Linked DNA regions of Desulfosediminicola ganghwensis. The main gene of each other region encodes a partner of the protein of the gene in region 2 in a complex. Links are inferred from orthologs where the notes say so. Each region holds a gene or a part of one and is shown on either strand. Other genes may lie near its edges.

Region 1 (13,026 bases), 1.2 Mb from region 2 along the record:
TTTTCATTCCAACAGCTTTTGCAGCTCCAGTTTTACTGGCATCCTCACCAACAGCGAATTCTTTATCGATGGTGGACATTGCTGCAAGAGTACGACCTGCTACGTCATCAATAATCTGAGCGTAAATGTGCTTGTTGCTTTTAAATACTCTAAGACGTGGCCGCTCGCTTGTACCTGTGATCTTTTTTCGAATTCTACGGACACGCTTCGCTCTCGCGACTGTCCTGGGATTCGTCTTAGCCATAGTTCTATTCCGTTATAAATTTTACCTGCAACGTAAAACGTTACGAGAAATTATTTAGCACCAGCTTTACCGACTTTACGTACGATATGTTCATCTTCGTAGCGAATACCTTTGCCCTTGTATGGCTCAGGTTTTCTGATCTGACGAATCTTGGCGGCGGTAAGGCCGAGGAGATTTTTATCAATAGATTCAAGTGTAATCTTGTTGGCGCCTTCAACGGTTGCCTGCACTTCTTTGGGAAGTGTAAAGTCAACTGGGTTGGAGAATCCTACATTCAAGGTGAGATTGGAACCGGCAACATTTGCCTTGTAACCAACACCTTCGATAATCAAAGTTTTTTTGAAACCTTCGACAACACCAATGATCATGTTGTTTACGAGGCTACGGAACAGACCGCGGAACGCATTTGTTTTTCTGCTTTCGTCACGACCATTTACAATAATTTGATTGTCCTCGAGCTTAATTTCAACTTCAGGACGCGCTTCAAGTTCCAGACTTCCTTTATTCCCGGTAACTGTGATTTGCTGACCCATGATGTCAACTTTCACTCCAGCGGGCACAGGAATTGGTTGCTTACCAATACGAGACATAATTACCTCCTTATTTGCGAAATTACCAAATCTCGCAAATGATCTCCCCGCCAGTGTTCAGGGCCCTTGCTTGTTTATCAGTGATGATGCCTTTCGAAGTAGAAACAATTGCCACACCAAGTCCGGAAAGGACTGTGGGAATTGCGCTTGCTTTGGCATACTTTCGGAGACCAGGCTTACTTACACGTTTAATGCCCCTGATCACAGCTTCACCATCCGGGCCATATTTCAAGGTAAGAGTAAGCGTTCCTTGAACTCCTTTGTCGGAAACTTGATAGTCGTTGATAAAGCCTTCATCTTTCAGAACCTTGGCGATATTCACCTTTACGTTCGATTTAGGCATGTCAACGGTATCAAATTTTACCATTACTGCGTTTCGGATCCTGGTCAGCATATCTGCCAGGGGATCGCTCATTGACATAGCGAACACTCCTTATTCTGTTTAAGTAATCTACTAATCAAACAAAGTTGGTTTTGCTGGTTTACCAACTCGATTTGGTAACACCAGTGATTTCACCACTGGACGCCAGCTTACGGAAACAAATTCTGCAGATACCGAACTTTCTGATGAAAGCTCTAGGACGTCCGCAGATTGGACATCTGTTGTACTTCCGCACACCAAACTTTGGTTTACTTTGTGCCTTAGCAATTATGGATTTCTTAGCCAAAACGACCTCCAGATTTTCTCTTTAGTTATCCTCAGTACAAAAATACCGATTCTATTTTTTGAAGGGCATTCCCATCTTCTTCAGAAGGAAACAAGCTTCTTCGTCAGTATTTGCAGAGGTTACGATTGTGATGTTCAAGCCTTTGATCTTGTCGATCTTATCGTAATCAATCTCTGGGAAGATGATCTGCTCCTTAACACCCATGGAGAAGTTTCCTCTACCATCGAACGTCTTTGGAGAAAGTCCACGGAAGTCACGTACACGTGGCAAGGCGATGTTGACCAGCTTGGAGAAGAAATCTAACATCTTCTCACCACGAAGGGTAACCCTACAACCAATCGGCATTCCCTCACGAAGCTTGAATGTCGCAATGGACTTCTTAGCCTTGGTTACAACTGCACGCTGACCAGCAATTTTGGTCAACTCATCAGCCGCACCCTCAACGATTTTCGGGTTCTGTACAGCTTCACCCAATCCCATATTGAGAATGATCTTCTCAATCTTGGGAACCTGCATGGCATTTTTATAGCCAAATTCCTCTTTGAGAGCCGGAATGGCCTCATTTATATATAATTCTTTCAGCGCACCCATGTATATACTCCTAGCGTGTAAGCCTTATCGTTATATTATTTGGACTCGATGGACTCGCCGCAGCTTTTGCAGTAACGAACCTTGGTGCCATCATCCAGTTCTTTCTTACCGATACGACCAGTCTTGGTGCACTCGGGACAGATAAGCTGGAGATTCGAAACATGGATCGGGGCCTCTTTCTCGACGATCTGGCCCTGCTGGCCCATCTCAGTCGGTTTGGTGTGGCGCTTGATCATGTTAATGCGTTCAACAACCGCCTTATTCTCAGCCGGCAGCACACGTAGGACTTTACCAACGCGGCCCTTATCTTTACCGGCGATCACTTCAACCTGATCATCTTTTTTCAGGTATGTTCTACCCTGTCTCATTTTCAATACCTTTATTCAGTCAATGTATCTCAATGTCGAGAACGATTTGCAATCGGTTAAAGTACTTCCGGGGCCAATGAAATAATTTTCATAAAACCCTGGTTTCTCAGCTCACGGGCAACCGGGCCGAAAATACGAGTACCGACCGGCTCACCGGACCCTGAAAGAATGACTGCTGCGTTCTCGTCGAATTTAACCCAGGTTCCGTCCATGCGTTCCATCTCTTTGGCGGTACGAACGATAACGGCCTTCATGACCTCACCCTTCTTAACCTTGGCGTGCGGAATAGCTTCCTTAACAGCAACCGTGATAACGTCACCAATTCCAGCATAGCGCCTTTTGGAGCCGCCAAGAACTTTGATACACATTACCTTCTTGGCACCGGAGTTATCGGCAACATTGAGTATTGTTTCTGTTTGAATCATAATTTCACCTGATATCTTATCTGTAGCAGTTCAGGCGTTTTCCCCTGGGGAGAAAACGCTTATACAGCCTGCTGCAGTATGGTTTTAACACGCCACCGTTTTTTCTTACTCAGTGGACGACATTCCTCGATAAGAACAGTGTCACCAATGTTGCAACAGTTCTCAGGATCATCAGCCAGGTACTTGACGCTGGTTTTCACATATTTGCCATACAGTTTGTGACGAACCCTGCGCTCGACCCGGACGACAACACTCTTCTCCATTCTGTTGCTAACAACAGAACCGGTTCTTGTCTTTCTGGACTTTGTATTTTCACTCATAATTTAATCAATTCGTGATGTAGTAGTGCGAGGATGTTACCATTTTTAAATTTATTTTGAGGAGCCACCTTACTAAGCGGCTACCTCATTACGAACGGTCTGTATCCTAGCAATATCTTTTCTAATTTTTTTCAAACGCGAGGTATCTTCAAGAGGTCTGATTCTGTGCTGAAATGAAAGATTTCCAAGTTCTTCACACAATTCTTTCTCTTTCTTGATCAATTCTTCGTCGGACATTTTACGAATGTCTACTGCTTTCATAAAGTGGTCCTCCTGGTGATCACTTTTGTTGGGAACGGCAATTTGTTGCCGGCCAGCGTAAGTGCCTTCACGGCAAGTGTCTCATCTACACCAGCAACCTCGTAGAGGATCTTGCCAGGTTTAATTGGTGCTACCCAGTACTCTGGACTACCTTTACCTTTACCCATGCGAGTTTCCGCTGGCTTCTTGGTGATCGGCTTGTCCGGGAATACACGGATCCAAACTTTACCACCACGCTTCATAGTTCTGTTGATGGTAATACGTGCAGCTTCAATCTGCTGGGCGGTCATTTTGCCACAGCCTAAAGCTTTCAAGGCGAATTCACCGAAAGAGATGGAAGATCCGCGGTATGCGGTACCTCTCATTCTTCCTTTGAAGACCTTTCTATGCTTAACCTTTCTTGGACTTAACATCATTTACTCCAGATAAAAATTTGGATGTGTGCTCTGATTGCTGATCCTGGCTTATGCAGCCGGTGCTTCTTTATCGCTCAGAACTTCGCCTTTAAATATCCAGACTTTTACACCGATAATACCATAAGTGGTATTTGCTTCGGCAAGAGCGTAGTCAACATCCGCACGCAGTGTGTGCAGAGGTACACGGCCCTCACGAACCCATTCGCATCTGGACATCTCAGCACCACCGAGACGACCGGAACAAGAGATCTTGATTCCCTGTACGCCAAAACGAAGTGCGGAGTTAACAGCTTTTTTCATGGCGCGTCTGAAAGCAACACGTCGCTCAAGCTGTGAAGCTATGGATTCTGCAACAAGCTGAGCATCAGCTTCAGGACGACGAACTTCCTGAATATCCAGAGTCACTTTGCGACTTACGAGTTTTTCGAGATCTTTTTTCAGGATCTCAATCTCGGAGCCTTTCTTTCCAATTACGATACCCGGTCTTGCGGTAAAGAGCTTGGCGCGAACTTTCTCGCCGGTACGCTCGATAACGACTTTAGCAAGACCTGCATGCTTAAGACGTTTTTTCAGGAACTTTTTAATTTTCTGGTCTTCGAGCAGATAAGACGAATACTCTTTATCTGCGTACCAGATTGAGTCCCAGGTCCGGGTAATGTTCAGTCTGAGTCCTAGTGGATTTACCTTCTGGCCCAAAACAACCTCCAAAGAGTGCTTAGTCTAAAATTTATTCATTCTCATCAAGAATGACAGTGATATGACTGGTTCTCTTGATGATACCGGTTGCCCGTCCCATTGCCCGCGGACGAATCCTTTTCAGTGATGGGCCACCGTCGATCATTATCGTCTTAACATACAGATTATCAACGTCGGCCTGATCGTCCTGAGTTGCGTTCGCTACTGCAGACTCGATTACCTTACGCAGAATACCCGCTCCCTTCTTAGGCATGAAGCGAAGGGTGGTTATGGCTTGATCTACGTTCATGCCTCTAACCACATCTGCTACCAATCGTGCCTTCTGTGGGGATATTCTAATATATTTCCCTACGGCTCGTGCTTCCATAGTATGTACTCCCAATGAGTCGTACCAGAAACTGTGATGTTTCTATATTATTTTTTACCTTTCTTGTCTGAAGCGTGTCCATAATAGGTTCTGGTCGGTGAAAACTCACCGAGTTTGTGACCTACCATGTTCTCAGAGACAAAAACTGGTATGAATTTTTTTCCATTGTGTACTGCAAAGGTCAGTCCAACCATCTCAGGACTAATGTCCGAGCGACGAGACCAGGTTTTGATAACTTTGCGAGAACCAGACTCTAAAGTCTGCTGGACTTTCCTCATCAGGTGATCGTCAATGAATGGACCCTTCTTAATTGAACGGGACATACGTTACTCCTTGATTATTATGATCTCTTCTTGACAATATACTTGTCTGAAGCCTTCTTCTTCCGGGTCTTGTATCCTTTTGTCGGATAACCCCAAGGAGTACAAGGATGACGTCCACCGGAACTCTTACCTTCACCACCACCCATTGGATGATCAACAGGGTTCATGGCAACACCACGAACGTGTGGTCTATTGCCCTTCCATCTGTTACGACCGGCTTTACCGAGCTTGGCGCTGCCGTGCTCGCTGTTGCCTACAGAACCGATACAGGCGCGACAATTCTTGTGGAATTTTCGAACCTCACCGGAAGGCAGACGTACCAGTACGTATTCACCTTCTTTAGCCATGAGCTGAGCTGAAGCACCAGCTGAACGCACGAGCTGTGCGCCTTTACCGATCTTCATCTCAAGGTTGTGAATAACAGTACCAAGCGGGATATTATTCATCGGCAGGCAGTTGCCGGGCTGGATATCAACGTTATCCCCTGCAACTATTACATCGCCTACAGCAACTCCGTTTGGAGATAAAATGTAACGCTTTTCACCATCCACGTAGCTGAGCAGTGCGATATTAGCAGATCTGTTCGGATCATATTCAATCGCTACCACTTTAGCGTCGATTTCAGTTTTGTCACGCTTGAAATCAATTATACGATATTTACGTTTGTGTCCACCGCCAATGTGGCGTGAGGTAATACGTCCGTAATTGTTTCTTCCGCCGGTCTTTGACAGGCTTGTCACCAGACTCTTTTCCGGGCGTTTGCTGGACAGGTCAGGATTCTTAATTGATACCTGGTGTCGCTTACCGGCTGATGTTGGTTTATATGTCTTAATAGCCATGGTTTCCCAATCGCTCCATCATGATAAAATTAGATAGAATCATTCAATATGAGAGAGTTTACAGCACGTTGATCATTTGCTGATTACAGTTCGTCAGCAAAGTTAATCTCACCTTCAGCGAGGGTAACGTACGCTTTTTTCCAGTCATTGGTCATTCCAATTTTCTGGCCAACCCTCTTCTGCTTTCCGTGCATGTTAGCAGTTCTCACGTCCTTAACTTTAACGTTGAACATGGTCTCAACTGCTTTTTTGATTTCTATCTTGTTCGCCTTGGGATGTACCTTAAAGACGACCTTGCCGCCTTCTTCCTGTAACAAGGCGGCCTTCTCTGTGAGGCAGGGCCCCTTTAAAACGCCGTAGATATTTTTCATGCCATCAACCTCTTCTCAAGGCTTTCTATTACAGGTTTTACAAGGACCAGTTTTTTGTGCAGCAGCACATCGTATACATTGAGTCCTTCCGAAGGCATAACCTTAAAGCCATTTACATTTCTGGATGAAAGCTTCAGGTTATCGTTGTCTCCGTCGATTACGATCAGACCGTTCTCGATCTCAAGCGCCTTCATCACGCCCATGAAATCTTTGGTCTTGATATCTTCCATAGCGAAGTCTTCGAGCACAACCACGTTGTTTTCCTGAAGACGAGCGCTCATGGCCATCGCCAGTGCCTGCTTTTTAACTTTCTTGTTCAGCTTGAAACTGTAATCACGTGGCTTGGGACCGAAAGTTACACCACCACCTCTCCAAATAGGAGAAGTACGGCTACCGGCGCGTGCGCGTCCAGTGCCTTTCTGACGCCATGGCTTGGCTCCACCACCGCTTACTTCAACGCGGGTTTTGGTACAGGCATTACCTGCACGACGGGCAGCGCGCTGCATCCGAACTACATCGTGGAGGATATACTCCTTCACCTCAAGATTGAAAACGTCATCGTTCAGTTCTACCTGACCGACGTTCTCATTCTTGGTGTTAACTACGTTTATAGTTGACATTATTATCTCCTCGAACCTGATCTCGTTCCGACATCAATTATTTGGAAAAAATTTTCAAAAGGCCATTTTTGGCCCCAGGAACAGGTCCCTTAAGCAGAACAACATTCTCATCTGCACGAACATCCATAACAATAACGTTCTTTTTCAGAACGGTATCATTACCCATTCTACCGGGCATCTTCTTTCCCTTCATAACGCGACTCGGCCAGGCTGAGCAACCGATTGAACCTGGTGCTCTATGGAACATGGAGCCATGTGTTGAGCAACCACCTTTAAAGCCGTAGCGCTTGACAACACCCTGGAAACCGCGACCTTTGCTGGTTCCCTGAACGTCAACAACATCACCAACCTTGAAAAGCTCCTCAATGCTGACCTCCTGACCCACCTCGTAAGAAGCGTCCGCAGCTACTCTGAACTCGCGGATGTGGTAGAAGCCATCTGAGTCAGATTTTTTCAAGTGGCCTGCAGTTGGTTTGTTAACCCTTTGCGCTTTCTGCTGGTCGAAACCAACCTGAATTGCGCTGTACCCGTCATTCTCTACAGTTTTAATCTGGAGAATCTTGCAAGGTCCTGCTTCTACAACTGTAACTGGTACTGCCTGCCCCAGTTCGGTGTAGATGCGGGTCATTCCAACCTTTTTTCCTAAAATACCCATTGTCTTTGGCATAATTGCACCCGATGCTTCAATTTACTTTGCAATATCGCCTGCCGGTTAAGGCAGCTTAATTTCAACATCGACGCCAGCGGAGAGCTCGAGTTTCATCAGCAGATCAATAGTCTGCTGGGTAGGCTCAAGGATATCCAGTAAACGACGATGGGTTCTCATTTCAAACTGTTCTCTGGACTTTTTGTCTACATGCGGTGAACGGAGAACGCAGAACTTGTTCACAGTAGTCGGCAGAGGAATCGGACCCGCCACAGCAGAGCCGGTCCTTCTTGCTGTCTCTACAATCTCAGAAGTAGACTGGTCGAGCAGTTTATGATCGTAAGCTTTCAAACGAATACGAATTTTTTCTGTAGGTATCATCGTACACCTTTATTTAATAATTTTGCTTACTACGCCGGCACCAACAGTTCTACCACCCTCACGGATAGCAAAACGAAGTCCCTCATCCATAGCGATAGGAGTGATCAGCTCGGCAGTAATAGAAACATTGTCTCCGGGCATGACCATCTCGGTTCCCTCCGGAAGAGTTACTACTCCTGTAACGTCAGTTGTTCTGAAATAGAACTGCGGACGATACCCGTTAAAGAATGGAGTATGACGGCCTCCCTCGTCTTTTCCGAGGATGTAGCTTTCTGCTTCAAACTGGGTGTGCGGAGTAATTGAACCTGGCTTGGCAAGAACCTGACCACGCTCGATATCTTCGCGCTTAACACCGCGCAGCAGAGCACCGATGTTATCACCAGCCTGACCTTCGTCGAGAAGTTTTCTGAACATCTCAACACCGGTACAGGTTGTTTTCTGGGTTTCTTTGATACCGACGATCTCGATTTCTTCACCAACCCTGATGATACCACGCTCAACACGACCGGTTGCAACGGTACCACGACCGGAGATGGAGAAAACGTCCTCAATCGGCATCAGGAATGCCTGATCAACGTCTCGTACAGGCTCTGGGATATACGCATCTACCTGCTCCATGAGCTCCCAGATACATGCTGCTTTCTCAGGATCTTCAGGATTCTCGAGTGCAAGCAGAGCTGAACCCTGTACAAACGGAATATCATCGCCCGGGAACTCGTATTTATCAAGCAGTTCACGAAGTTCCATCTCAACCAGCTCAATCAGTTCCTCATCATCGACCATGTCGCATTTATTAAGGAACACAACGATTGCGGGTACACCAACCTGACGTGCAAGCAGGATATGCTCGCGGGTCTGAGGCATAGCACCATCGGTTGCAGCAACAACCAGAATTGCACCGTCCATCTGTGCTGCACCAGTGATCATGTTCTTGATGTAGTCGGCATGGCCTGGACAATCCACGTGAGCATAGTGACGATTCTCAGTTTCGTACTCTACGTGGGCAGTGGCAATAGTGATTCCACGCTCTTTTTCTTCAGGCGCTTTATCAATATCACTGAAATCAGTGAACTTAGCCTGGCCTTTGGTTGCCAGTACACGAGTAATCGCGGCTGTCAATGTGGTCTTACCGTGATCAATGTGGCCAACAGTGCCGACATTGACATGCGGTTTAGTCCTTTCGAATTTTTCCTTAGCCATAGTAATACCCCAATTTACTTGGACTTAGATCCCTCTGATTTTTTTAATAATTGCCTCTGCCTTGGCAGCGGGTACTATATTATATTCCAGGAATTGCATTGTGAAATTTGCCCTTCCCTGTGTTGCCGACCTCAGTGATGTCGAATATCCGAACATTTCGGCCAACGGTACATGGGCCTTAACGTTCTGCAGATCACCTTCAGCCTCTACACCGACAATCTTGCCGCGCTTACTGTTTAAATCAGCAATCACGTCACCGATGTAATCTTCCGGGGTCAAAACAATCAAATCCATAACCGGCTCTAACAGTGCCGGCTCAGCCTCCGCGGTTGCCCTGCGAATCGCCATGGAAGATGCTACCCCAAATGCCATATCCGAAGATTCGTCTTCATGATATGACCCGCCGCATAATCGTACTTTTATATCTGTAAGCGGGTAACCAATCAGTGGGCCGGAGTCAAGACTATCGCCAACTCCCTTTTCAATAGCTCCCAAAAATTCGGTCGGGATCTGTTCTTCGTCAACGGCGGACTCAAACACAAACCCTTCACCCTGGGCCAGCGGTTCAACTTCGAGAACCACATGACCATACATACCTTTAGCACCAGTCTGTTGGTCAAACTTGCCTTCGGCCTGGCACGCCTTGGTAATGGTCTCCTTATAGGCAACCTGTGGTGTACCGACCTTTGCACCGACTTTGAACTCATGAAGCAGTCGGTGAACAATTATTTCCAGGTGAAGTTCCCCCATACCGGAAATAATTGTCTGACCCGTGTCACTATCTGTTGAGATAGTAAATGACGGATCTTCAAGGGCGATTCTTCGGAGAGACTCAGCCAGTTTTTTCTCTTCCGCCTTAGTGCTTGGTTCAATGGCAACCCCAATCACCGGATCCGGGAAATCCATGCTCTCAAGCATGATGTAATCCCCCTTCTCACAAAGCGTATCACCGGTGGTTGTGAACTTCAAACCAACAATGGCGCAGATATCACCAGCTACGACCTCTCGTACCTCTTCGCGTTTGTTTGCGTGCATCTTGAGAATCTTGCTGACCTTCTCCTGCTTTTTCTTAGCCGGATTGAAGACCTTATCCCCCACAGCCAGTTTACCGGAGTAAATTCTGACAAAGGCGAGATTCTCAACAAACGCATCGCTCATCAGCTTGAATACCAACCCGGCGAAAGCTTCATTGGGGTCGGTTTTCCTGGTGACCTCTTCCCCGTCCTTATCTATTCCGTCAATAGCCGGAACATCAAGAGGTGAAGGAAGATAGTCGACCACTGCATCGAGCAGAGGCTGGACACCTTTATTCTTAAACGCACTCCCACACAACACTGGTACGAGATCCAAACCCAATGTTGCCTTTCTGAGAGCGTTATAGATCTCAGTCGCAGATACTTTCGTATCACTCAAGTATTTTTCCATGACATCCTCATCGAAGTCGGCCAACTTCTCGAGGAGTGCCATACGTGCGGCCGTGAAATCATTAGTGTATTCGGCAGGAATATCTTTCTCTACAACTTCCTGACCAAGAGTGTGCTCTGTAAAGGAGAGCATCTTCTCTTTAACGAGGTCTATCACCCCTTCAAACTCGGCTTCAGCGCCGACGGGGATCTGGATTGGAACCGCGTTGGCTCCAAGCCTGCCCTCTATCATCGAAACACAACGTTCGAAATTAGCCCCGACGCGGTCCATCTTGTTAACGAACGCTATTCTCGGGATATGGTACTTGTTGGCCTGCCGCCATACAGTCTCTGACTGCGGTTCGACACCGCCTACGGCACAAAATACTGCGATCGCACCGTCAAGCACCCGCAGGGAACGTTCGACCTCAACTGTGAAGTCTACGTGACCCGGCGTATCGATGATGTTAATTTTTTTATCATGCCAGTAACAGGTCGTTGCTGCCGAGGTAATGGTAATACCTCTTTCCTGTTCCTGCTCCATCCAGTCCATAACGGCTGTGCCTTCATGAACTTCGCCTAACTTATGCGAACGACCTGTGTAATAGAGTATGCGCTCTGTGGTCGTTGTCTTACCAGCATCGATGTGCGCCATGATGCCGATATTACGGACGTCTGTCAGCTCAACCTGGGTTGCCATCGCCCTCCCTCAAATAAAGAAATTAAGTAAGTGCTGATGCCAACCCATAGCATCGCTCGATGTCGTCTATCTGCCCTACCAGCGGTAGTGGGCAAAAGCCTTGTTGGCTTCAGCCATACGATGCGTATCGTCACGCTTTTTAACAGCCGCGCCACGATTATTGTATGCATCGATGAACTCTGCAGCAAGCTTCTCAGACATAGACTTGCCTGAGCGAGACTTTGCGAAGCCGATAATCCAGCGGATTGCCAATGCGTTTCTACGGGTCTGGCGAACTTCCATCGGCACCTGGTAGGTAGCACCACCAACACGGCGGGACTTAACTTCTACCTTAGGCCGAACGTTCTCCATTGCTCCTTCGAAGACGTTGATAGCATCATCATCCTGCACTCTACTGTCAACGAGATCCATCGCATCGTAAAAGATACGCATTGCGAGGCTCTTCTTACCACGCTCCATCAGACCGTTGGTAAACTTACTCACCAGCACGCTGTTGAAACGAGGATCAGTGTCGATCGGACGCCGACTAATTACTTTTCTACGAGACATATTAATTTTTCTCCATCAGGCCCCGCCCCCCACTAGGAAGGACGCTTGGCTCCATACTTTGAACGACCCTGACGCCTATCGGAAACACCAAGGGAGTCGAGGGTACCACGTACGATGTGATAGCGAACACCAGGAAGATCTTTTACTCTACCGCCACGGATCAACACAACCGAGTGCTCCTGCAGATTGTGTCCGATACCCGGAATGTAGGATGTTACTTCAATACCGTTTGTAAGTCTTACCCTGGCAACTTTACGAAGCGCTGAGTTTGGCTTTTTCGGTGTAGTAGTGTAAACCCTTACACATACACCCCTTTTCTGCGGAGAACCTTTCAAGGCGGGAGTGTTTGTCTTCTTGACAATCTTCTTTCTGCCACGCCTAACGAGTTGGTTAATAGTTGGCATTGCGTCTACTGCTCCTGTTTGAATAACAGTTAATATATAATTTCTGACAAACCAGTTACGGATCTCGCCACTAAAAATTTTGCACGAAAGAGATGATATTTACCCTAACGCCATTGGAGTGTCAAGACCAAATAGTACTTCAACCTAAATTTAACATGCTTTAGCTACCGACCGTCAAGACCAGTACCGGCAGAAATTAACCGGCCCATGATGACATTCTCCTTAAGTCCGGCAAGTTCGTCAACTTTTCCGGCCATAGCCGCATTGGTCAGAACTTTCGTGGTCTCCTGGAAGGATGCCGCCGAGATAAAACTCTCGGTTGACAGTGAAGCCTTTGTTACACCGAGGAGCAGAGGTTCCGCTACCGCAGGCATCAGTCCTTCGCTCATCAGCTTATCACGCTCTTCTTCAAACTTCCACCACTCGACCTGCTCACCTATCATGAACTTAGAGTCTCCTGCGGAAGTAATCATTACGCGCTTCAGCATCTGGCGTACAATGACCTCGATGTGCTTATCATTGATTTTAACACCCTGCAGACGATATACTTCCTGAATCTCATTCACCAGGAATTTCGCCAGCTCTTTGACACCCAGTACGCTGAGGATGTCGTTGGGAACTACGGTACCCTCCATCAGGGGTTC
Region 2 (10,437 bases):
GGTTCTCATCCCTTCAATCTTACCGGAATAAGGAAAGATAAATCAATCTTCATCCGTTTCGTAGGCTTGAATTATTTTCTGCACCAGCGGGTGACGGACCACGTCGGCCTTAGAGAAAGTGCAAAACCTGATCCCTTCAATGTTTTTGAGAAGTTTTTTCGCTTCCACCAGGCCAGAGTGCTGTTTGACCGGCAGGTCAACCTGGGTAATGTCACCGGTAATAACAGCGCAGGAATCAAAACCTACCCTGGTAAGAAACATTTTCATCTGTTCACGGGTCGTGTTCTGGGCTTCATCTAGAATAATAAAAGCATTACTTAGGGTTCGGCCGCGCATGAAAGCCAGAGGTGCTATCTCGATAACACCTCGCTCAACGAGGTCCTGGCACTTTTCTGCACCGACCATATCGTTGAGCGCGTCATGAAGCGGACGCAGATACGGGTTGACTTTCTGTGCCAGGTCGCCAGGCAGAAATCCTAGCTTTTCACCAGCTTCCACTGCCGGTCTGGTGAGAATGATCGAGCGTACCTGGCCGGTGACGAGAGCTGAGGCAGCCATGGCTACAGCCAGGTAGGTCTTCCCGGTACCGGCGGGGCCAATGCCGAAGACAATGTCATTATCCCGAATGGCATCTATGTAGATCTTTTGGTTTTTTGTTTTAGGAGAAATCACCCGATTCTGGGTGGTGACATACACCTTGTCTAAAAATATCTTATCGAGCCTGGCCTTCGGAGTGGATTCCAGAATACGCAGACCGAAAGCGAAATCTGAGCTGTAGACAGGATACCCTTTGCCTATCAGTTCATAGAGCTGAGAAAGCAGTTCCGATGCTATTTCCACATCGTGCTGGAAGCCACTGATGTTCAGGTTATTGCCACGGGCGCTGATTTTCACGCCGGAACTGTTCTCAATGATATGGAGATTCCTGTTGAGATCTCCAAAGAGGTTCATGGCTATCTGATTGTCGTCAAACTCCAGAACCTGGCTAAATTGTTGTTTACTCATCAAGTTACTGTTTATGTAAGCTTGCTATTTGGCGACAAGCTCTTCGTTGATCATGTTCTGGAAAGCCTGCACCGATCTGTCGGAAACTCTACGTCCATTGATAAATACGGTTGGTGTTCCTGTTACCTCGGCACGTTTGGCGTCACTGAGGTCTTTTTGAATTTTCTGGCGAACCTGGCCAGAGTTCATATCTTTTTCGAACTTCTCCATGTCGAGACCAAGGCCACCGGCGATATCGGTAATGAGCTGATTAGAGAGTTTCGGTGCGGCAAACAGTTTGTCGTGAAACTCCCAGAATTTACCCTGCAGATCAGCCGCCATAACAGCGCGGTGTGCTGGCTCAGCCATTTTGTGGAAGCTGAGTGGCATGTTCTTAAAAACAAGCTTAATATTGTCTTTGTTGGCCTCAAAAACTTTGTTCAATACAGGTTCGAGCTTCTTGCAGTATGGGCATTCAAAGTCTGTGAAGATGACCATGGTAACTGGCGCATCGGCATTACCCTTAAACGGGGAATCTGTAATGTCAATTTCCTGAACAAAGTTTAAGCTCACTCTGGTGAATGTGTTGGCGGAGGTGTCCACAAGGTAGAGCCAGTCGCCGGTTGCGGAAATGTCAATGCCTGTCACTCCCTCTCCGGCCGGGATGGTACCTAGCTCATCGCCTTTGTAGTCGTAAATCACCACATTATGTTTATCATCCAGCACGTACGTTAGCTTTCCGTCAAGTGACTGGGCGAAATCAAGCGGTTTACCTGCTAACTGAACATTCTCAACCACTTTCCACTCAAGCTTGTTGCTTTTTCCGGTGTTCTGAATAGCGTTTGCTGTGAGTGGCAGGGAAAGGAGAAGGGCGGTACAGGCCAGTAGGGAAGTTTTGCGCAACATAAGCACCTCTATAATATTATGGTGATGATCTAATGAAATGTCCTGAAGAACTGACTTATGCCAATGTTAAGCGTTTTTACAAATAAATCAAACACACTGTGTGAAAATCGCCTATTCAAACATGTAATCGTTACCTCAACTTGAAAAAACTCTGGAAACTGATCGCACGAAATGGTATTTATAGCATCTTTTTCGCACTTGGGCTCGTTAAGACTGCTTTAGAGTCTTGACTGGGGCTGTGATGTGAATTACAAGAACTTGGTTAAAGTTAATTAATTTCCTCTTATCTCTTCAGGAGATTTATTGTTTGGGGGAAAGTGGTTAGAAATATATGTTCGTGCCGAAATTGTTGGAGTACGATCAGGACTTGCGAGGGTGGCGGAATTGGTAGACGCACCAGACTTAGGATCTGGCGCCTTACGGTGTGGGGGTTCGACTCCCCCCTCTCGCACCACTGATCTGACACGATGAACGTTCTACATTTCACCCCGGCACAACAAAAATCCAGACAGTCATAGAATCAACGTGCGGCGTAGTTCAACTCCGGTGAAATGATCGGGCGCGTACGCATGCTGTGGCTGATGGACTATAGGGAACTCAAAAAAAGGAAAACTCAGATGGAAGTAAACATTGAAAGTGTCGGTACTCTGACCAAAAAAGTAACAGTAACTATCCCGGAGAGCGACGTTCAGCCGAGACTGAACGCGGAGTATGACAAGCTGAAAAAAGATTCCAAGATGAAGGGTTTCAGACGCGGCAAGGTACCTCGCTCCATCGTCATCAAGAATTACAAACCACAGGTTGAAGGTGAGATTGGCGAAAAGCTTGTTCAGGAAACCTACTTCGATGTGATTGAAAAAGAGAATGTCGACGCTGTTACCCATCCTGAGATCACCAGTGTAAATTACAACGAAGACGGTTCTTTCACCTATTCCGCCAACGTCGATGTCCGCCCTGAGTTTGAGCTTGGTGAGTACAAAGGTCTCGAGATTGAGAAGCCTGAAGCTCTCGTAACAGATGAAGAAGTGCAGCTTGAACTCGAATCTCTGCAGAAAGAGATGGCTGTTCTGCGTTCTGTTGAAGATCGTGCGATCGAAAAAGGTGATGTTGTTGTGGTAGACTTCCAGGGCTACCATGACGGCGAAGCCATGAAGCAGGTTAAAAACGAAGACTACTCTGTCGATGTCGGTTCAGGCCGGATGGGAGAAGAATTCGAGGCCAAGCTAATCGGCATGAAGAAGGGTGAAGAGGCGACCCACGAGGTGGATTTCCCCGAGTCTCATCCAAACCCGGTTCTCAAAGGCAAGACCGTTGAGTTCAAGATCAACGTTAAAGATGTGAAAGAACGTGTCCTCGCAGAGCTCAACGATGAGTTCGCTAAAGATGTAAGCGAGAACTTTGAGACACTGGATGCACTGAAGGCTTCAATCAGCGAGCGCAAAATTAAAGAGCGTGAAGAAGCAAACGATGGTGTAGTAACCGACAGAATCATGCAAAAACTGCTCGAAAGCCATGACTTCGAGGTACCGAACAGATTGGTTGCTTTCGAGATTGAGCAGATGATCAAGCAGACTGAGCAGCAGCTTGAGCAGGCTGGGGTAAGTCTTGAGGCAGCAGGTCTCTCCAAGGAGAAACTGGCTGAGCAGAATTCAGAGGTTGCCACCAAGCGTGTTCGTGGCGATTTCATTCTCAAGAAAATTGGTGAGACCGAGTCTATCAAAGTTGAAGATGAAGATCTCGAGCGCGGTTTCCAGCGTATCGGTGATCAGTACAACATGCCGGTTGCAAAGGTTAAGGAATTTTTCCAGAGCCGTGACGATCTTCTCCCATTCATGAATGAACTGCTGAACGAAAAGATTCTTCATTTCCTCCGCGACAACGCAGAAATGGTTGCAGAAAAGCCAGTTCCAGCTGAATCAGAGGGCGAGGAAAAGGCTGAATAAGCTAAAGAATGTTAACAGCCTCCTGGCATTATGTCGGGAATGGATATATATTTGATCTGCATAGTGAACTTATAAGTATCACCGTCGGATCTTATAAATAATCATAGACGACTGCAACCGGCGTGTGCCCGTTGCAGTCGTCCCATTTTAGGAGTGTGACGATATGAATCTAGTCCCTATGGTAGTTGAGCAGAGTCCTCGAGGAGAACGAGCATATGACATCTACTCCCGTCTGCTGAAAGAACGCATCGTCTTTCTTGGTTCAGCAGTCAATGACGACGTGGCCAATGTTATTATTGCTCAGCTACTGTTCTTGGAGGCTGAGGATCCCGAGAAAGATGTAACTTTTTATATCAATTCTCCCGGTGGTTCCGTAACTTCAGGCATGGCGATTTATGACACCATGCAATATGTTAAATGTGACATCGCAACCCTCTGTCTTGGCCAGGCGGCCTCGATGGGTGCCTTGCTACTTGCTGCCGGTGCTGCTGGCAAGCGTTACTCGCTTCCCAATTCACGCATTATGATTCACCAGCCGATGGGTGGTTTTCAGGGGCAGGCTACTGATATTGATATTCACGCCAGGGAAATTCTCCGGATGCGTGAAGATTTGAATAAGATTCTTGCCCACCATACCGGACATGATGTCGAGAAAATTTCTCTCGATACAGAGCGGGATAACTTTATGAGTGCCGTGGAAGCTAGGGAGTATGGTATAATTGATAAAGTTATCGTAAATCGTGATGTTTTAGATAAGGAAGAATAATATGGCCGATATTGACAATAACGAGCCTGAATGTAACTGCTCGTTTTGCGGAAAAAGCCAGGAAGAAGTTGAAAAGCTTATAGCTGGTCCGGATGTCTACATCTGTGATGAGTGCATTGAACTGTGCAATGAGATCGTCAATGAAGAGGGTGATGGAGGTGAGGAGCCTGGTGAGGAAGCCATGGCCGCTTCGCTGAAGCCCAAGGAAATTCATGACTATCTCAATGATTATGTGATAGGACAGGATTACGCCAAGAAAGTGCTCTCCGTCGCTGTGCACAACCACTATAAGCGCATTGACGCTCCAGTAACTGACGATTCCGTCGAACTTCAAAAATCCAACATCATCCTGATTGGCCCGACCGGGTCCGGCAAGACCCTGGTAGCCCAGACTCTCGCCAAGATTCTTAACGTTCCTTTCTGCATGGCCGATGCCACTACTTTGACAGAGGCCGGGTATGTTGGGGATGATGTGGAAAATATCCTTGTGAACCTGTTACAGTCTGCAGATTACGATATCGAGCGGGCAGAGCGGGGGATCATTTATATCGATGAGATCGATAAGATTGCCAGGAAGTCCGACAGTCCATCGCTTACCCGTGACGTTTCCGGTGAGGGCGTGCAACAGGCACTGCTGAAGATCATCGAGGGCACCGTTGCTTCGATTCCGCCCAAAGGTGGTCGCAAGCACCCTCAGCAGGAGTTGGTGAAAATTGATACCACCAATATCCTCTTTATTGTTGGTGGTGCGTTTGTTGGCCTCGATATGGTAGTGAAGCGTCGTGAAGGCAGAAAGTCGATCGGCTTCGGTGCCAAGGTCATGTCTGAGAACAAGAAGGACCTGGGCGAATTGCTGGCGTCAGTTCAGCCGGAGGATCTGCTAAAGTTCGGTCTTATTCCTGAGCTGGTAGGGCGTCTGCCTGTTATTGCCACCATGAAAGAACTTCATGAAGAAGATCTGGTGCGTATCCTCCGTGAGCCGAAGAACGCTCTCACCAAACAATACCAGAAGCTTTTCGAGTTCGAAGGTATTCAGCTGAGATTTACAGAAGGGGCGTTGCTGGCGATTGCGCGCAAGGCTCTCGAACGTAAATCAGGGGCACGTGGTTTGCGTTCTGTAATGGAAGAGGCTATGCTGGATGTTATGTACGACTTGCCATCTAAAGAAAACGTTCAGGAATGTGTAATTTCTGAGCAGGTAATCGTTGATGGTGAGTATCCTGTTGTTCTGTATCAGAATGCACCCGAAGATTCGTTGAAAACAGCCTGATTTTACGCCCGGCATCATTTGCCGGGCGCGGCTATGACATAAAGGAGAACAAGTGACTAAGCTCTATCCGCTTATGCCGCTGCGGGATATTGTTATCTTTCCGCACATGGTAGCGCCACTGGTAGTGGGACGAAAAAAATCGATCCTCGCTTTAGAGGATGCGATGGAAAAGCGTACTGAAATTCTGCTTGTTACCCAGAAAGACTCCGCCGTAGATGATCCTGAAGAGGACGGCATTTACGAGTATGGTACGCTCGCCTCAGTTATGCAGTTGCTGCGCTTACCTGACGGTACCATTAAGGCACTGGTCGAGGGGAAAAAGAGAGCTAAAGTTATCTCTTATGTTCCCAATGAGAATTTCCTGCAGGCTGAAGTGCAGGAACTGGCTGACCAGATTGAAAAGACAGGCGAACTCATTGCCTATGAGCGAGAGCTTCGTAAATTTTTCGAAGAGTTTGCCTCTACCAATAAGAAAATCGCCAAAGAGGTGGTGAAATCAGTCAGTACTATCGAGGATCCGGTGAAGATGCTGGATATCATTTCCTCGCATTTACCGTTAAAGGCAAATGAGAAGCAGGAGATTCTCGAATGTGATGATTTAATTACCAGAATAGAGAAGGTTCTTGAGGTAATTCACCGGGAGATCGAGCTCGCCGAGCTGGAAAAGACTATAAACGCCAAGGTAAAGATGCGTATGGGCAAAACCCAGCGAAATTATTACCTGAGCGAGAAGGTTCGTGAGATCCAGACCGAGATGGGCCAGAATGAAGATGGCCTGGATGAGATGGGTGAGCTTGAGGAGCAGATAGGCAAAAAGAAGATGCCGCAGGTTGCCCGGGATAAGGCGCTCAAGGAGCTGAAAAAACTCAAAAATATGCCGCCGATGTCTGCCGAGACAACAGTTGTCCGCAATTACATCGATTGCATTGTGAACCTCCCCTGGCAGAAGAAATCCAAATCTCAGCTCGATATTGCCAAAGCCGAGCGGATTCTCGACGAAGATCATTACGGACTGGAGAAGACCAAGGAGCGAATTCTTGAGTACCTGGCTGTCCAGACCCAGGTAAAAAAGATCAAGGGTCCTATTCTTTGTCTGGTCGGTCCTCCAGGTGTCGGTAAGACCTCAATCAGCCGTTCGATTGCCAGGGCAATGGGCAGAAAATTTGCCCGTCTGTCACTCGGTGGTGTAAGGGATGAGGCAGAGATTCGCGGCCACAGGCGTACCTACATCGGTGCTATGCCGGGTAAGATTATTCAGTCTATGCAGAAAGCGAATGTTGCCAACCCGGTATTTTGTCTCGATGAGGTGGATAAAATGTCCATGGACTTCCGTGGCGATCCATCTTCTGCGCTGCTTGAAGTACTTGATCCAGAGCAGAACACTGCCTTTAACGATCATTATCTCGATATTGATTATGACCTGTCTGAAGTATTTTTTATAACTACCGCTAATAACCTGCACGGTATTCCGGTTCCACTTCAAGACAGGATGGAGATCATCCAGATTCGCGGCTATACCGAGCAGGAGAAGCTGAAGATTGCAGAAGGGTACCTGGTTCCCAAACAGCTTGAGGCAAATGGCTTTGCCATAGGCGATATCATGATGACGGATGGGGCAATTCTCGAAGTCATCAGGCGATATACAAGGGAGGCCGGTGTACGTAATCTTGAGCGAAACATCGCTTCACTATGCAGAAAAATAGCCCGTGATCGACTGAAGAAGAACGAAAAGGACAAGAAGTATCGGGTCAGTGCCCAGTCAGCTGTAAAGTTCCTGGGAACTCCTAAATACAGATATGGCCTGGCTGAAGAGCAGGATGAAATTGGCCTTACCACCGGCCTTGCCTGGACTGAAGTCGGCGGTGAGTTGCTCACCATCGAGGCTACCCTGATGCCTGGTTCCGGCAAGTTGACCATTACCGGTAAGCTTGGCGATGTAATGCAGGAATCAGCACAGGCAGCACTTTCCTACGTCCGCTCACGTGCCGATCTGCTTGGGCTTGAATCAAACTTCTACCAGAAGCTCGATATACACGTTCATGTACCGGAGGGTGCAATTCCCAAAGATGGACCGTCTGCCGGTATTACCATTGCCACTACCTTGGTCTCTGCATTACTCAGGGCACCTGTGCGGCATGAACTTGCAATGACCGGGGAAATTACCCTGCGAGGTCGAATTTTACCCATCGGCGGTTTGACCGAAAAATTACTTGCTGCCAAACGGGGTAATATCACTCATGTTCTGATTCCGAAGGATAATGAGCGTGATCTCGCTGATGTACCGACAAAAATCCGTAAAAGCCTCAACATTACGCTCGTGGAACATATGGATGAGGTACTGGAACATGCAATTGTATTGAAAGAAGGGGAGACTGTTCTAAAGACGCTTACTTCAAATGAGTTAGCGAGTAATGGCGAAGCATTGGAACATAATTCAGCACATTAGAACCTTTTTTGCTTGACGCGTTAGGGGGAAATTGGTAAATACTCCCTCATGCTAACGCAGGGCGGGTAGCTCAGTTGGGAGAGCATCGGCCTTACAAGCCGAGGGTCACAGGTTCAAGCCCTGTTCCGCCCACCAAGATTTTCACCGTGCGTCAAGCGTCACTACTGGGGTCGTAGTTCAGTTGGTTAGAATGCCGGCCTGTCACGCCGGAGGTCGCGAGTTCGAGTCTCGTCGGCCCCGCCAGTACAATTCAAGGGTTACAGTCACTATGGCTGTAACCCTTTTTTTGTTTCTTGTCTTTTATTCTTCTCGTCACATTCAAATAATAGGCAGTCCTGTCAAAATCATTCCGGTCTCTAATTAATTGAGTAAGTTGTCAGAATGTAATCAGGGGTAAAGGTAGCAGTTTACCCGGCAGGGGCTTTATTTTTTGTGTTTTTCGATCTGGTTCGAACAGAGCATGCCCTTTGATATTATGAGTATTTATCGGTACCACAATGGGATAGGGATGAGTTAAAGCGATTCATGTTTTGTCTGCCTTTACATTGTATTCACGGCGGCTATAATTAATTGTGGGATTTAAATTAAATCGCACTTTATTTGCTTGACGGGTTAGGGGGAAGTTGGTAAATAGTCCCTCACGCTGACGCGGGGCGGGTAGCTCAGTTGGGAGAGCATCGGCCTTACAAGCCGAGGGTCACAGGTTCAAGCCCTGTTCCGCCCACCAAAAATTTGACAGAGCGTCAAGCGTCATTACTGGGGTCGTAGTTCAGTTGGTTAGAATGCCGGCCTGTCACGCCGGAGGTCGCGAGTTCGAGTCTCGTCGGCCCCGCCAGTACGATAAAAGGGTTACAGTCAATAAGACTGTAACCCTTTTTTTGTTGCCCTTGTTCATAGCTTTTTCCTGATAAAAGCAGGTGTGTCATATATTATTATCAATTGCTAAACATTTGTTTTTTATTTGCTTGACGGGCCAGGGGGAAGTTGGTAAATAGTCTCTCACGCTGACGCGGGGCGGGTAGCTCAGTTGGGAGAGCATCGGCCTTACAAGCCGAGGGTCACAGGTTCAAGCCCTGTTCCGCCCACCAAAAATTTGACAGAGCGTCAAGCGTCATTACTGGGGTCGTAGTTCAGTTGGTTAGAATGCCGGCCTGTCACGCCGGAGGTCGCGAGTTCGAGTCTCGTCGGCCCCGCCAGTACGATAAAAGGGTTACAGTCAATAAGACTGTAACCCTTTTTTTGTTGCCCTTGTTCATAGCTTTTTCCTGATAAAAGCAGGTGTGTCATATATTATTATCAATTGCTAAACATTTGTTTTTTATTTGCTTGACTGGTCAGGGGGAAGTTGGTAAATAGTCTCTCACGCTGACGCGGGGCGGGTAGCTCAGTTGGGAGAGCATCGGCCTTACAAGCCGAGGGTCACAGGTTCAAGCCCTGTTCCGCCCACCAAAAATTTGACAGAGCGTCAAGCGTCATTACTGGGGTCGTAGTTCAGTTGGTTAGAATGCCGGCCTGTCACGCCGGAGGTCGCGAGTTCGAGTCTCGTCGGCCCCGCCAGTACGATAAAAGGGTTACAGTCAATAAGGCTGTAACCCTTTTTTTGTTTCACTATCCCTGGGGGAGAGATCAGTGGGAAAAAACGAATTCGTTCCAGCTGGTAGGGGAGCTTGCTATCTCAACCCCAAGAGTTTTTCCTTTATTTTCCTGAATCACCACCCAGCGTGGTCTGGCAACTATCCTGTAATTCTCGACCTGACCTCTGACGACCACTGAAAGCAGTGAACGTGAACTTGACAACCTGTCGGGTATATCTTGCAGGCATAGTCCGTGGGCAGAGATATTGGTTACCAGACCGCTATACGAGGCAAGACCGTCGGAAATGTCAGCTCTCAATCCATCGATATCGACACGTTTGAATTCACGTCTACAGCGACTGGGGACACCTCCATCCTGATTGTTCAGGACATTGAGGCTGGTGCGGATCAAACAGAGCCCTTCATTCAGATTCATCCTGGCGGCATACCAGAGGACGACAACCCCTGCCATGAGAAACATAAAGAGCAGAGTTGCCAGGAACAGGAGAGTTACAGAGTGATTTGAGACGGTTGTCATTATGGCACCC

Evidence for each region.
Region 1: the proteins of tig (region 2) and rpsG are in contact, whole or in part, in a crystal structure (PDB 3GTY), measured with the Thermotoga maritima proteins. The link is inferred for Desulfosediminicola ganghwensis from one-to-one orthologs. Residues at the interface, in WP_004081061.1 of Thermotoga maritima: Glu122, Val124, Val129, Leu130, Tyr133, Glu188, Gly259, Ile262, Tyr263, Glu266, Ser270, Glu273, Gln274, Glu277, Arg308, Gln311, Ile312, Ser315, Tyr316, Glu325, Arg329, Arg336, Leu363, Phe366, Trp367, Arg373, Leu377, Arg381, Leu384, Glu387; in WP_004081843.1 of Thermotoga maritima: Lys34, Lys52, Lys55, Glu59, Arg62, Gln63, Glu66, Asn67, Lys69, Val71, Arg95, Ala109, Lys110, Lys111, Gly112, Arg113, Pro114, Glu117, Glu121, Ile124, Ala125, Tyr127, Asn128, Asn129, Thr130, Gly131, Lys135, Asp139, Arg142, Met143.

The regions. Positions count from the first base shown.
Region 1 is NZ_CP050699.1:5,060,487-5,073,512, forward strand. The notes cover bases 10,242-13,026. They hold rpsG (30S ribosomal protein S7), read right to left. Parts: upstream 11,979-13,026; coding sequence 11,505-11,978; downstream 10,242-11,504. Other genes in these bases: fusA (elongation factor G), read right to left, coding at 10,242-11,429; rpsL (30S ribosomal protein S12), read right to left, coding at 12,011-12,382; rpoC (DNA-directed RNA polymerase subunit beta'), read right to left, coding at 12,547-13,026. Also shown: rplR (50S ribosomal protein L18), read right to left, coding at 1-244; rplF (50S ribosomal protein L6), read right to left, coding at 295-834; rpsH (30S ribosomal protein S8), read right to left, coding at 857-1,255; FCL45_RS21835 (type Z 30S ribosomal protein S14), read right to left, coding at 1,317-1,502; rplE (50S ribosomal protein L5), read right to left, coding at 1,554-2,093; rplX (50S ribosomal protein L24), read right to left, coding at 2,129-2,461; rplN (50S ribosomal protein L14), read right to left, coding at 2,518-2,886; rpsQ (30S ribosomal protein S17), read right to left, coding at 2,946-3,206; rpmC (50S ribosomal protein L29), read right to left, coding at 3,279-3,467; rplP (50S ribosomal protein L16), read right to left, coding at 3,464-3,880; rpsC (30S ribosomal protein S3), read right to left, coding at 3,932-4,579; rplV (50S ribosomal protein L22), read right to left, coding at 4,611-4,946; rpsS (30S ribosomal protein S19), read right to left, coding at 4,994-5,269; rplB (50S ribosomal protein L2), read right to left, coding at 5,287-6,108; FCL45_RS21890 (50S ribosomal protein L23), read right to left, coding at 6,192-6,479; rplD (50S ribosomal protein L4), read right to left, coding at 6,476-7,099; and 5 more genes.
Region 2 is NZ_CP050699.1:3,815,382-3,825,818, reverse strand. Bases 1,818-4,670 are described here. They hold tig (trigger factor), read left to right. Parts: upstream 1,818-2,507; coding sequence 2,508-3,833; downstream 3,834-4,670. Other genes in these bases: clpX (ATP-dependent Clp protease ATP-binding subunit ClpX), read left to right, coding at 4,601-4,670; clpP (ATP-dependent Clp endopeptidase proteolytic subunit ClpP), read left to right, coding at 3,997-4,599; FCL45_RS16315 (thioredoxin domain-containing protein), read right to left, coding at 1,818-1,890. In the rest of the region: FCL45_RS16320 (PhoH family protein), read right to left, coding at 43-1,005; more of FCL45_RS16315, read right to left, coding at 1,030-1,817; more of clpX, read left to right, coding at 4,671-5,869; lon (endopeptidase La), read left to right, coding at 5,943-8,315; FCL45_RS16245 (hypothetical protein), read right to left, coding at 9,942-10,427. UniProt on the Bacillus subtilis protein: Involved in protein export. Acts as a chaperone by maintaining the newly synthesized protein in an open conformation. Functions as a peptidyl-prolyl cis-trans isomerase.